One region of the Psychromonas aquatilis genome, then DNA from elsewhere that is predicted to be linked to it. Evidence: riboswitches for the same ligand, from Rfam matches in the RefSeq annotation. Region 1 holds a riboswitch; the other holds the start of a gene.
What was found. A riboswitch is a leader RNA that binds a small molecule or an ion and turns the genes downstream of it on or off. The one in region 1 is predicted to bind cobalamin.

Region 1 (6,891 bases):
TCCATTGGCTCATCACGATAATATCCGGTTGTAAGGAGATGGCGAGCTCTTCACTGATTTTATGCTCACCGTCAGGCAAGATGTTTTCTGCGACATTGATGCCACCTGATATGTTAATCGCTTCATTCATTAATGAATTCCCGCCAACACTAAAACCATTCAGGTCATAATAAAGAACGCGTGGCTTTTTATAAGGCTTTACTTGCGCTTTTATAAATTCAATACGATTTTCTAATTCATCAATCACTTGTTGCCCTTTTACTTTACTATCAGTGATATCTGCAATAAGGCGTATATTATTAATAATATCGGTAAAGCTTTTGAATTCACTTAACCGAACCACTGCAATATCACTCCTTAATAAATAACGGACGGCTTCTGGATCACTATAGGAAGCAACAAACACTAAATCCGGTTGCAGGGATAGAATAGACTCGATTTCAGTCTTTGTACGTCGAATTGAAGGGGCATAAAAATCAACAATATTAGAGAGGCTTGGATAATCAACATAACGACTCACGCCTACTATGCGCTCTTGAGAGACAAGGGCTGATAAAATATGGTCCGTGGCTAAGGTTGCAGAAATAATACGTTTAGGCGGTTGTGTAAGTGTATAAGTAATACCGGTTACATCGGTCAATGTTTTGGGGAAGTCACCAGTTGATATTTGTGTAGTAAAGTTACCTGTACCTTCTTCAAATAAAACAAAAATATCTTTCTTAAATTGAATGAAAGCGATCAATAAAAGTAAGAATAGGGCAAAAAAAATTAATTTGAATGCGTTCATTTTGCCCTTTTTCTTACGTTATGTTGAAGTAGTTGATGAACAAACTATTTAAAGGTCACACCGATATAAGCTGAAAAAGGATCAACACCATAGTCAGTAATCACAACATAATCTTTATCAAGTACATTTTCTACTCTGCCATGAATAGAAAAATGCTCAGTTAGTTGATATGAGACACCAAGGTTTACTAATGTATAATCATCAAGCTCAACATAACCATAATCATATCTTTCACCCACATAATTAATACCAAGGTTTGTGTTTAACTTATTATTAACTTGATAATTGTTATTAAGTGTAGCACTGTGTTTTGGCCTACGAATAAGCTCTTTTTTATCCACCGTTCCATCTTCTGTCATTAAGTAAGTGTATTGGCCGCTGATAGTATAATCTTCATTTACATTAAACGTTGAACTCAGTTCTATCCCTTGTACATTCTCATCTTGGTTTTCATAGGCTCCATTGCCTGTATTTAAAGTTTGATTCCAGCGGATGCCATTCTCATATTCTGCATCAAAATAGGTAAAATCAATATAACCTCGTTGGTTGGCAAAGTTATACTCAATTCCCATATCAGTAGAAATACTCGTTTCTGATTCTAAATCAGGCGTTGCATAAGCGCCAAATAGCTGGCTGAATGTCGGGTTTTTTACACCTGTACCATGACTCGTATGCAACCTGATGGAATCTGTTGCCCATACACTTAATGCTAGTTTATAAGTGTTAGTATCATCAAATTCACTATTAAAATCATGGCGAAGAGAACCTGTAAAGAATACTTTTTCATGCCAATTGAGATGGTATTCTCCGATAATAGCGGTGCTCTCCATTTTTTGTTCATCTGGTGTAGAGCCTGAATTCCATGGTAAAAAGGTATCTTTTTGAATTTCACCTGCGAAAGTAAATCGTTGTTCGAAGTTATCTGTACTTAATAGGTAGTCACTTTGTACTTCTGCCTTGATTGTTTCGCCAGAGTTTTCTGTATAATCCCCATTCCAACCGTTAGGATCGAAGTTTTCTGAAGTCGTATCAGCATAAGAGAGAGATAAGCGATTGTTCCAACGACTATCAAGTAAGTTTACATACAGGTTAATTTTTGCAGTACGTTGTTCATCTAAGCTATAAACGTCATTATCAGCTCCTGAGGTATAACCATAAGCATCGTATTCGCTTTTGGCATCGGTATAACGAGCTACGCCATCAATAGCAAAAATATCGTTGAATCGATAACCCGCTTTAAAATTGACCATGGTATTACGATATCCATCATCATCAGGATCATCATCACTGCCAGTTCCTGCACTAATTCCGTCAGTCGTTAGGTTAGCAACCGACAATGAATAGTGTGCTTTTTCATCTCCGCCATTTATATTAACGAATTGCTTAGCATAGTTATTTGCACCGAGCTCAACAGTACCCGTAGCATTGAACCCGTTGCCACCTTCTTTGGTAATAATATTAATAACGCCGCCTAGTGCATCACTTCCCCATAGTGCACTTTGTGATCCTCTAATAACTTCGATACGTTCAATCCCATCAGCCATTAAGTTAGCAAAGTCAAAGCCTCCACTTGCTGAAGATTGATCGGTTACCCTAACGCCATCAATGACTACAACTACACTTTCAGATGCAGCTCCGCGCATAAATACAGATGTTTTTTTGCCTAGCCCTCCATTGGAAGCAATTGTTACCCCTGGAGAGTTTTTTAATATATCGGCAACGGTTGTTGCTTGTTGTTGTTCGATATCTTTTTCGGTGATGATCGTAATCGCAGTGCCTGTTTCGGTTCGACTGTCTTCATCATTAATAATATTAGTGACGCCTTTTACGATCATAATATTCATTCGCTCACCGGTCTCTTCTGTTGCTGTGTCTTCAGCAAAAACAGGCGCAGTGAATAAACTGATAGCAGCTAACGTGATCGGGGTGTAACGAAAAGTGGACATAAAACTTCCTTAGTATAAAAATATTCAGAAGTTTTCTTGAGGCTATCGTGGCCCAAATAAACAGAAAACCTCCCTGTTATTCGTCACGACATAGTTATCATCTTTACGCTCTAATTAACCAACCCGTGAATTAGAATGTGACGTTATTACGCTGGTATCTGGCTGATAACTCATAATATTAAATAAGTTATTTACAGTTGCGGGGGCAGCGCATGATTTTTCGCTAAAGACTATTAGCGGGACATGCTTCCCATTTAAGCTTGTAGAGTTTACAGGCACGTAACAGAGGCGCGATTATAGGTAAATTAGGCGGCCTGTCAATTGCCAATATGGGGTGTTTTTGCTAAAAAATGCACGGTTATTTTAGATTGGTAAAGTAATGGTTGATATTATTTACGGTTAAAGTTAGCTGAATATTTTACAAGTTCTTGCGAGAGTTAGATGCAAAAATTATTATTTTTATTATTGCTTTTGTTTGTACCATTAACGACAAATGCCACGCTTAGCCTTTCAAATATTGTTGAGGTTCATCCAACTGAAGAGGCATCTGCATTAAACTCAGAAGTCGCTGAACTACCAGAAGTTCATTTTTTAGATGAGCAAAAAAGGCGGGGTGTTGATATTTTACTAGCACATGCTTTGACAGCTCAAAATAAGCATATTGTTAATTTTTCTGATGCATTGAATGGATACGTTAAAGACATAGACGATTAAAGTCTCTGGCAAGCTGTCCAGTTACAATATGCATCGACTGTTAGTTTACGTCAAAATAAATAAACACTACTTGGTTTAAGATTTTACCTGTCTTAGTGACTTTACGTTTAAGTACTATCCGCTTTTATGTTTGGGATTTTATAAGCACAGGTATGATTGCACAAATATATGCCAAAACCTTAGATGGAGGTGCTATTAATGCGTGGATCAGTAGTCTTATTCATCTTCTCTTTATTTTGTTAACCATTTATACCCTGTACAAATGGAAAAGCTTTCTTTTTTGTATTCTCACTGAAAATGTGGCACAACTTTCGATTATACGATGCTGTGACCAATAAAAATTGCGACAATAAGTACTGCCATTGTCGGTGGGGGCTTATTATTTAGCACTCTTGAATATTCAATGCTTTCGGTACTGTCCCGCTATCAATTATTTCGCCACTTTTTAGCTTATCTGTTGATAATTGAAGCGGCTAAGCTGAGTAATACCAATCACACTAATTAACTGATCTATTTTGCTTGTTAAAATAACTTATTTCTTCGTTGTAATTTTCGTAAATAGAACAACTATTTAACTCAAATTACGCCTTGAACTCAGTCATTTTTCCTGCGCAAAATTTAGATCACTTATTTAATATAATTGGTATAATGGTGATAGTTCAAACGCTAACTTAACCATGCTGACTCTGTGATATTGAAGGGGGAGTATGATGGTATTTTTGAGATGGGATGACGTTTAGTGGAAATGAATAGGTTTAGTGATGATGTTAGATTTTTTAGTCACACAAATACTCATTTGCAAGGGAGCCGATAAACTAACATCAATGCCTAAATCAAATGATGAATTAGGCATTGATGTTTTAAATAAAAACCTTCTGCTTAGCTTTTAGTATGAGATAAAAAGTATTGGTAAGCAGGGTTTAAGGTTTCATCTTTGTAGTTGTAACCCAGTTCATTTAAGTGTTGATTAAACTCTTCGACTTGTTGTCCGTCAATGTCAAAACCAGCCAGTACTTGTCCATAAGCAGAGCCGTGATTACGGTAATGAAATAGAGTGATATTAGCGTGCATACCCAATAGATTTAAAAACTTAATTAACGCATTTGGATGCTCTGGAAATTCGAAGCTATATAAACGTTCTTTCAGCTGCTCAGAAGGAACCCCACCAACCATATAACGCACATGCAGTTTGGCTGTTTCATCATGGCTTAAATCAGCGACTCGATAACCGGATGCTGTTAACTTTTCTGTTAAAGTTGATAACTCTTCAAAACCTTGAGGAGTTCTTACGCCAACAAAAATATTAGCTTGTTTACGATCGCTATAACGATAATTAAACTCTGTGATTGCACGGCCATCTAACTCATTACAAAAAGCTAAAAAGGCGCCTTGCTTTTCAGGAATGGTAACAGCAAGAATACTTTCATTTTGCTCACCAAGTTCACATCGTTCTGACACGTAACGTAAACTATGAAAATTGACATTGGCACCGCTGAGTATCGCAGCTAAGCGTTGACCGGTTAATGCATTTTCTTGGCTGTATTTTTTAAGACCAGCTAATGACAGTGCGCCAGCAGGTTCAGCAATCGCTCGGGTATCATCAAAAATATCTTTAACAGCGGCGCATATTTCATCACTGCTGACGGTGATCACCTCATCAATGTATTGCTGGCATAAACGGAATGTTTCTTGACCAATGGTTTTTACCGCTACACCATCAGCAAATAAACCAACTTTTGGCAGAGTGACAGGCTTACCTGCCGCTAGTCCTGCTTTTAAACAGGCTGCATCTTCAGGCTCGACAGCGATAATTTTAATATCAGGCAGTAATTGCTTAATATAAACGGCAATCCCAGCTGCTAAGCCACCGCCACCGACAGGGACAAATATCTTATCGAGATGTACATCTTGCTGTAAAAGTTCTTTACCGACTGTGCCTTGTCCAGCAATGATATCAGGATCATCAAAAGGGTGGATTAAGGTATAACCATGCTCCTTTGCTAAGGCTAAAGAGTAAGCATTAGCGGCATCAAATGAGTCGCCGGTTAAAACAACGGTTGCCCCAAAGCTGCGTACTGAATTTACTTTAATATCAGGCGTTGTTTTAGGCATAACGATGGTCGCTTTGATGCCCATTCGTTGAGCCGACATAGCCAGGCCTTGCGCATGGTTCCCAGCAGAAGCTGCGATCACGCCATTCTTTTTTTGTTGCTCGCTTAAGTTAGACAGTTTGTTGTAGGCACCGCGTAACTTAAAAGAGTGTACAGGTTGTAAGTCTTCTCGCTTTAATAATACTTGGTTATTTAAGCGAGCAGATAATTTATTTAATGGTTGTAGTTTTGTTTCTATAGCTGCTTCATAAACAGGTGCTAATAATATTTTTTTTAAATATTGTTCACTAGATATTGTTGGCATTATAAACCTTACATTTAATGTGCGTGTTTTAGTTGAGCGAATTATTCGCTTACAGTATCAGTTTGTAGGGGATCATTTACTGTTGCAAATAATTCTCCTAAACGTGTAACACTTGAAGCTGACATCTCTTCATTAAATTGAATGCTATCTTTAGGAAATACAGCAACAATGGTACTGCCTAATTTAAAGCGTCCCATTTCCGCGCCTTTTTCTAAGGTAATATCTTGATCTTTATAATCCCAGTATTGTAATTCTTTATCTTTTTGTGCCGTTAAAGTGCCTTCCCATACGGTTTCTATACTACCAACAATCGTCGCACCGACTAATACCATTGCCATTGGACCTACCGCAGTTGAAAATATCGCAACGGCACGTTCATTTCGTGCAAATAAGTTTGGCACATTTTCAGCTGTTAAAGGGTTAACAGAAAAGAGGTCGCCTGGAATAAAAATTAACTGTTCTAGCTTACCTGTGATTGGCATATGAATACGATGGTAATCTTTTGGAGCTAAATAGATCGTAGAAAAAAGACCTTCATCAAAAGGTGCTGCAACATCATCGCGCCCACCGAGTAACTCTCTTAAGCTAAAGTCATGTCCTTTTGCTTGAAAAATACGGCCTGCTTTTATTTCACCTTGTTGGCTAACACAGCCATCAACTGGAATTGCTAAGTTATTTTCACCTTCAATGATGGGTCTTAATTCAGTTTTTAATTCACGAGTGAAAAAGTCATTAAAGGTATCAAAGTCAGATGCATTTAATAGTTTAGCTTCACTCATATCTATTTTGTATTTTCTAATAAAATGAGTAATTAGAAAGGTAGTAAATTTGCCCATTTTTGCATTCGCAAGTTTACCTGCTACCCAAGTTAGAGAGTGTTTCGGTAATATGTATTGAGTAATAATTTTTATTTTGTCGATCATATGAATTCTCTTTTAATATTATTTTAATAAGTATTAGGATCACGATGACGTGCATTTTTTGCATCATCCATGGTTTCTAAAATACGTAAAAAGCTGTTGAATCTTG
Region 2 (6,891 bases), on a different contig from region 1:
TCAACTTGATTATTACCAAACCCTAGTAAGCTTATTTTTTCACGTTGTAAATAAGCACTATCGACGATATTCATCACCACTGACTTTGCTAATGAGGATAAACTATCACCCAATGTTGAAGCCGATGTATCTAATAAAATAAGGTGATGCTTAGCTTGCCCCGTTTTCGCTTTTTTAAAGCTAAATTGCTTAGGGGGCCACTTACCTAGATTCTTTGATAAGGTATTAAACCAATCTGGTTTATGGCTATCATAGCTTGATGACCTTAATCCTTTTGCCGTTTTCCCTAGTGCATTTTGCTGTTTCTCCCCTTGTAATACCTGTTCATTAATGACTTCTGTTAATGAAGTATATCGTAACTCTGGAAGTTGAATATTTTTCGCTAAGGTTTTTTGCTGCTCGCCAGATTGTGGCGGCATTGCACCCCATTCACCAGCAGAGTCAGAATCATTACCTTGCTCACTGTTCGATGAGTTTTCCTGATCTGGTTTATGCTCAGGCGTTGGTGACTCAGATGTATTTGATTGAGGTGGTTTCGGACGCGAGAAACCACCCTTCTTATTGTCATTAGTCGATTGGTTATTAGGCTTCTGATTTTGTTGATCCGATGAGGAGGAGCCTGGTGGTGTACCCGGTGATTGCGAACGATGTAATAACACCAATGGCGCCACAGCATCGATATCTTCAGCCGTCACCTTGTCTCTGCCACACCAAGCTGCATGTGTTAGACTGGCACGATGTAAAATAATATCTGCGCGTAACCCTTCTACGTTGGCTTGTTGGCAACGTGTTGCGATATCAATAAAACACTCATCATCACAGGTAACTTCGGGCAATAAAAGTTGCGCATCATTAATACTTTGTTGTAGCAATATCTGTTGTGCTTGATAGCTATCAATAAAAGCATACTTATCTTGCTCGAAAGCTTGTCGCGTCTTAATAATATTAATACGTTGTTCAATGCTGTAAGCATTATCTAAAGCGACCATTAATCCAAAACGATCTTTAAGTTGAGGACGTAACTCGCCTTCATCTGGGTTCATTGTACCAATTAGAGTAAAGCGAGCATCGTGTTTATAACTCACACCATCGCGCTCTACAACATTGACACCGCTGCTTGCTACATCAAGTAACTGATCAACTAAATGATCTGGTAGCAGGTTAACCTCATCAACATATAGCACCCCTTTGTGTGCTTTTTGCAATAGCCCAGGAGAAAACTTAACCTGTTTATCTTTTAATACACTATCAAGATCCAAGGTGCCAATTAACATCTCTTCACTTGCCCCTAATGGCAGGGTTACAAATTGAGATGTAACGGCTTCAGTGACGGGTAAAAGATCCGAGACTGCGCGCGCTAAAGTAGATTTTGCACACCCTCGAGGTCCAGAAATAAGTACCCCACCAATTAATGGGTTGACCGTGGTCAATAGCAATGCAAGCTTAAATAACTCTTGCCCTTGCACCGCACTAAAAGGGAAGATAATGTCATGCTCATGCCGATTCATGTTATCTAATTTTTGCATATGCTTTACACAACCTCTTTATGCTGTTGACCTGTATTTGTTTGCTCGGTTAAAAAACCATTCTCTAGATTCATATTACGCGTTGCAAGCTGCGCTGAGAATAACTTATCGTGTGAAATAATAATCATCGCTTGAGGCAGTGCTAATAACACATTCAGTAACCGGGCTTTTGCTTTCTCATCAAGCGCATTAGTTGGCTCATCTAAAATTAACACTTGTGGTTCCATCACTAGTACCGTAGCTAAGGTTACCATGCGTTTTTCACCACCCGATAATTGATGAGTGATCCGAGACTCGAACCCTTCCATCCCTAATTTTTTTAATATTTTTATCGATTTATCAATGGCCTGCTGCTTATTAAAGCCTAAGTTTAAGGGACCAAACATGACATCTTCTAGTACAGTAGGACAAAATAATTGATCATCCGGGTCTTGAAATAATAACCCTGCTTTAGCACGTAATTGATTAAACTCTTTTTCCGAATGACAGGCTTGACCAAAACCAAACACTTGGCCTCTCTTCGCTTTTTTAAGGCCAACAATAAGGTGTAATAAAGTGGTTTTACCGGCTCCATTATCGCCATTAATAACGACTCTTTCACCTTCGTATAACGCAAAGTTAACCGCGTTTAATACATTGCCTCGCCTTGGGTAAGCATAGTGAAGATCTTCTATCTTAATCAGTGGTTGATTAGAATAAGCCATTGATATTAAGCCCTATTAGCAGTATTAAAAAAGATAAAAACACGATAGCAAAAACCCAATCCATTGAACGTATTTTCATCTCATCGTTTAGATAATAACGCCCACAAAAACCGCGGCATTTCATCGCATCTGAAATACGTTCAGCACGTTCTACTGAGCGAATTAACAACATACCAAACAGATAACCAATACTTTTCCAAGTATGTCGATTAGTTCGTAGTACAAAGGCGCGAGCCTGCATTGCTCGGCGCATTTTTTTATACTCTTGGCTAATCACATCCAAATAACGCACCATAAATAACAATAGATGCACCAACTTATCTGGTACCTTAAGGTGTGCAAGTGCATGCCCTAGTGTTGAGGCGCTCATCGTCGCCACTAATGAGAACAAGACCAATAATACCGCATTGGCTTTCACTGTAATAAGTAAAGCATGCAGTAAACCCTGCCAGCTGGCGGTTAATCCCATGACAGTAAAGATTGCATCACCTGGGGTGGTAAAAGGTAAAACACAGATTAATGTCAACATGAATAAATCCATCGCCACCACACGACGTAGCGTTCGTTTAATATTCAGTTTGCTGGCTTTCACCAACATAAAAGCACACAACAGACCTAATAAGGTCGGTGTAAAAAATTGACTCGATACCACGACTAATGCAAACAAAGCAGAGCAAACTACGCGTACACGAGCATCAATATCATCAATCCACGACGCTTTATGTTTAAGCGCTTGGCCTGACCAAGATGTTAAGCTGTGCTCTAAGCTTTGCGACATTACGATTTAGCCTTTTGTTTACGCTCACGTAAAAAAGCCACTAAGCCGAGTAGACCAAAAATATAACCAATACCGCCAATAATATCGCGCAATCCTGACTTCTCTTTGAGTTCTTGTATTTCACGCCTTAACGGTTTGAGTTGTTTTGCGATCGCTTTTTCTAAGAGTAAGGTATTTACTGCTTGTGCGTTTTTTGAGGTTTTCTGATCAGCAGCTTGCTTAGTATCATTTGTAACAGCGTTGTTGATACTAGTACTGGTCAAATCATCGCTTGCATTGTCCGGCAACTCTTCCGCGGGCAACTGCATTTTTAATACATGCCCAGCGCCCATATTAATCTCAAAATGATGCGTGATATGTTTTTTAGCCGTAAAAACAAAGGCGCCCTCTTCGTCGGTTAACACTTCACCTAAGCTATTGCCAGCATCGTCAGTGACTTTCACTACTGTGCCAGGGTTTGCCATTGCCCCATTGGAAAAACCTGCTTCGCCTTCAATTTCAAAGCCTTCTGCATAAACACCACCCATTACATTGTGAGCAATAGCGTGACAAGAGATAGATAAACTTAAAACAGTAACAACAGGAATCAGCCACTTCATTAATTTGTACCTTTACTAATAAATTCTGGTTTAACGGTATGGATTAAATACATTGCAGCATAGGAGACAAAGCCTTCAATCAACATAATTGGAATATGTGCAGGCACCACGGCTTTTGCAGCTAAAACAAAAGATTCTCCAGATAAGGCTAATGAAAATGCCACCATCAGTGCAGTAATCAAAATAGCAGCTGCACCACCTATTGCCGCCCATATTGCAGCAACTTTAGGGCTATCATGACGAACGCCTTGATAACAAAGGTAATAAATTATCACCGCAGGAAGTGCAATATTCAGGGTATTGGCACCTAACACCAGTAACCCACCAAACCCAAAGAAGATCACCTGTAACAACAATGCCACTAATAAAGCCGGAAAGGCCACCCAACCCAGTATAATACCTAATAACCCATTCATGATTAAATGCACACTAGAAAAACCTAGCGGTAGGTGAATATAAGATGCAATAAAAAAAACAGAAGCTAATACACCAATTAAAGGTAAACGTTCATAATCCATTTTTTTAAGGCCAATGAATACCCCTATTGCACTCAATACTGCTCCACTGATTAACACCGGTGAAGACAACGCACCATCAACTATATGCATAATTTGCCTTTTATTCTTTAATCATAAAGATACTCACAACGCTTAGTGAGTATCGGTTTTATCTAAGGTAGTTTAGTTGCTTCAACCCAGATCACTGCATCCTGAGATAACGCTTTGTCTTTATAAGTTTTCTGCTCACCTACACCTAGTGCAGCAAATCCCCATTGCCCAGCTTTAGGCAAGACATAATTAAAGGTGCCATTTGCATCAGCATAAATAGTTTGGGTAATAAACACATCAGCTGCAGGTGTCATTAATGGCGTTTTTGCAAAGCGATTATGTTCCATTTCAGGGACATAATTCACAAACTCTACTTCAATCTCGGCAAAAGGTACCGCTTGACCTCGTGATTTAACAACGCCAGTAAAAATTCCTCCCTCATAAATAGCATAAGGTTTGGTTAATGGCACAATTTCCGCAGCTAAGCCAAAGTCTTCATTCCAATCTGTTGGTAGACCACCAACATTAACAATCGTTTTAGTTATCTGTTGAATGTAAAAACCTTCTTCAGCTTCAAAGTAAGGAGATGGTTGTGAGATAAACACATAGTCGCCTAATCCACGTAATTTCACATTAGCTTGATAAGCATGGCCTGTATCAACGGCACTTTCCCATTCAATCTCAGATACCGTATCCAGTAAATCTGTTTTCTTACCTTTTTTAATCATGTAGAAAGCTTCTGGCTTATCCAGTTTCATAACATGGCCACTTGCTGCAGGATGAGTAAAAGGCATTTTGAGGGTCATATTCCCGCCTTTATCACGCAATAATTCCGGGGTATAAATCATTTGAAAATGAGCACTGGCGTAAGTAGGTAACGTACAACCAATGGCGAGTACAACAGGAGCAATAAAACGCTTTAAGTTAATGCTCGGTGTTAATTTTGTAAAGTTTAGCAAAGGAAAATCTCCGTCTGATTAAATAACAGGCGAAGTTGTGGAGGAGGCGGTATTCTTAATCTCTAAATAAATTTAAATAAGAAATACCATCCGGTGAAGCCCTCCGCAACACCACGGTACTTGTAGCATACAAGTATCATCCTAAGGTTTGGTATCCGGGCTTAACAAACATAATTTGTTCTACCGTTGCGGGGGCAGCCTTGGTATTTGACCAAGTTCCCAAACAACTCATACTTACCTAATTATAAGATGAGGTGCATAGTTTTAAGACTATATCCTAAGGAGGCAGAACAATAGCTTGTTAAAGGGGTAACAGTCAACGTAAAGCATCTGTTAATATTATCTTTTTGTATTTGATCTGCGTGACTTAAACACACTATCAAGATAATTTAAAAGCCGCTTATTCTACTCACTAATATAAAAACAACTTATTTAAAGGGATATTAAATATGACAAAAATAGAGCACTTAAATATTACCGTACCTGATATTGATGAAGCCATAAAGTTTATCAAAATTGTCGCCCCTGACTTTAAGGTTAGAAGAGATCAATCACCAGAAAATAGTTATCGTTGGGCACATATAGGAAATGACCACTATTATTTTGCATTACAGGAGCCTCATTTAGAGGCGACACCAGCGTTTCCTTTAAAAACTTATAAAAACCATGGTATTAATCATATCGCTCTCATTGTTGAAGACTTAGCAAGAATTGAAGCTGACTTAATCAAAGCTGGGTACCAAGCGAGTATTGATACACCTGTTGAACAGCATAGAAAACGATTATATTTTTTCGATGCTTTTGGTTTTGAATGGGAATTAATTGAATATTCTAGCGATATTCCTGAAGAAAAGTTTTTATATGAATAAAGGAAGCACATGTCATTAATATCAAAAACACCGCAACCTCCTTATTTTGCCGTTATTTTTACATCAATTCGTACTGATAATGATCTTGGGTATACACAAACAGCAGACAGAATGGTGAAACTTGCACAACAACAAACTGGCTTCTTAGGGATAGAGTCAGCAAGGGAAGAAATTGGCATAACTGTCTCCTATTGGGCTGACCTAGAATCGATTAAAAACTGGAAAGCTAATACAGAGCACTTACTAGCGCAAAAGAATGGCCGTAAAACTTGGTACCAACATTTTAAAGTACGGATATCAAAAGTAGAGCGTGATTATGAACTCTAATATCTTTAATAAAAAACCACAATCTCAAGTTTACCTGTTTGACTGGGGAGATACTTTAATGGTTGATTTCCCTGATTACTCAGGAAAGATGTATCAATGGCCAAAAATTCAAGTGTTAGCCAATGCAGAAATAATGTTAGCTACCTTAGCAAAAACAGCAACTATATTTGTTGCAACAGGCGCTGCAGACTCTACTGAGCAAGAAATCAAACTGGCTTTTGAGCGTGCTAATCTAAACCAGTATATTAGCGGTTATTTTTGCAAGGAAAATCTAGGTGTAGATAAAAAATCCTTAGCATTTTTCCCAAGGATTATTGAGAAGTTAAATGTACCTGCCTCGCAAATTGTTATGGTTGGTGATTATTATCAAAATGATATTCAGCCCGCTATCATAGCAGGTATTACTGCTATCTGGCTTACCTCAAAAGATAACATTTCAACGGCGAATGAGTTCAAAACGATCACAGACTTAAGTGAGCTTATCAGTTAATCGCAAAGCAACTTCTATAACCCACCAAGCACGTCAATAACAGCAACCATTCCACACTCGTATCTCAAATTACGTATCTCAAATTATAGAT

Region 2: another riboswitch for cobalamin. It lies ahead of V6256_RS05600 (DUF4198 domain-containing protein); the one in region 1 lies ahead of V6256_RS11315 (TonB-dependent receptor plug domain-containing protein).

Annotation. Positions count from the first base shown of each region.
Region 1 is NZ_JBAKAZ010000044.1:18,417-25,307, forward strand. Features, by position in the region: gene V6256_RS11310 (ABC transporter substrate-binding protein) at 1-787, opposite strand, end outside; gene V6256_RS11315 (TonB-dependent receptor plug domain-containing protein) at 832-2,733, opposite strand; cobalamin riboswitch at 2,866-3,031, opposite strand; gene V6256_RS11320 (hypothetical protein) at 3,175-3,447, shown strand; gene ilvA (threonine ammonia-lyase, biosynthetic) at 4,327-5,862, opposite strand; gene asd (archaetidylserine decarboxylase) at 5,904-6,782, opposite strand; gene rsgA (small ribosomal subunit biogenesis GTPase RsgA) at 6,809-6,891, opposite strand, start outside.
Region 2 is NZ_JBAKAZ010000014.1:28,321-35,211, reverse strand. Features, by position in the region: gene V6256_RS05625 (AAA family ATPase) at 1-1,526, opposite strand, end outside; gene V6256_RS05620 (energy-coupling factor ABC transporter ATP-binding protein) at 1,532-2,230, opposite strand; gene cbiQ (cobalt ECF transporter T component CbiQ) at 2,217-3,008, opposite strand; gene V6256_RS05610 (hypothetical protein) at 3,008-3,607, opposite strand; gene cbiM (cobalt transporter CbiM) at 3,607-4,215, opposite strand; gene V6256_RS05600 (DUF4198 domain-containing protein) at 4,278-5,114, opposite strand; cobalamin riboswitch at 5,243-5,382, opposite strand; gene V6256_RS05595 (VOC family protein) at 5,564-5,983, shown strand; gene V6256_RS05590 (antibiotic biosynthesis monooxygenase family protein) at 5,993-6,310, shown strand; gene V6256_RS05585 (HAD family hydrolase) at 6,300-6,800, shown strand.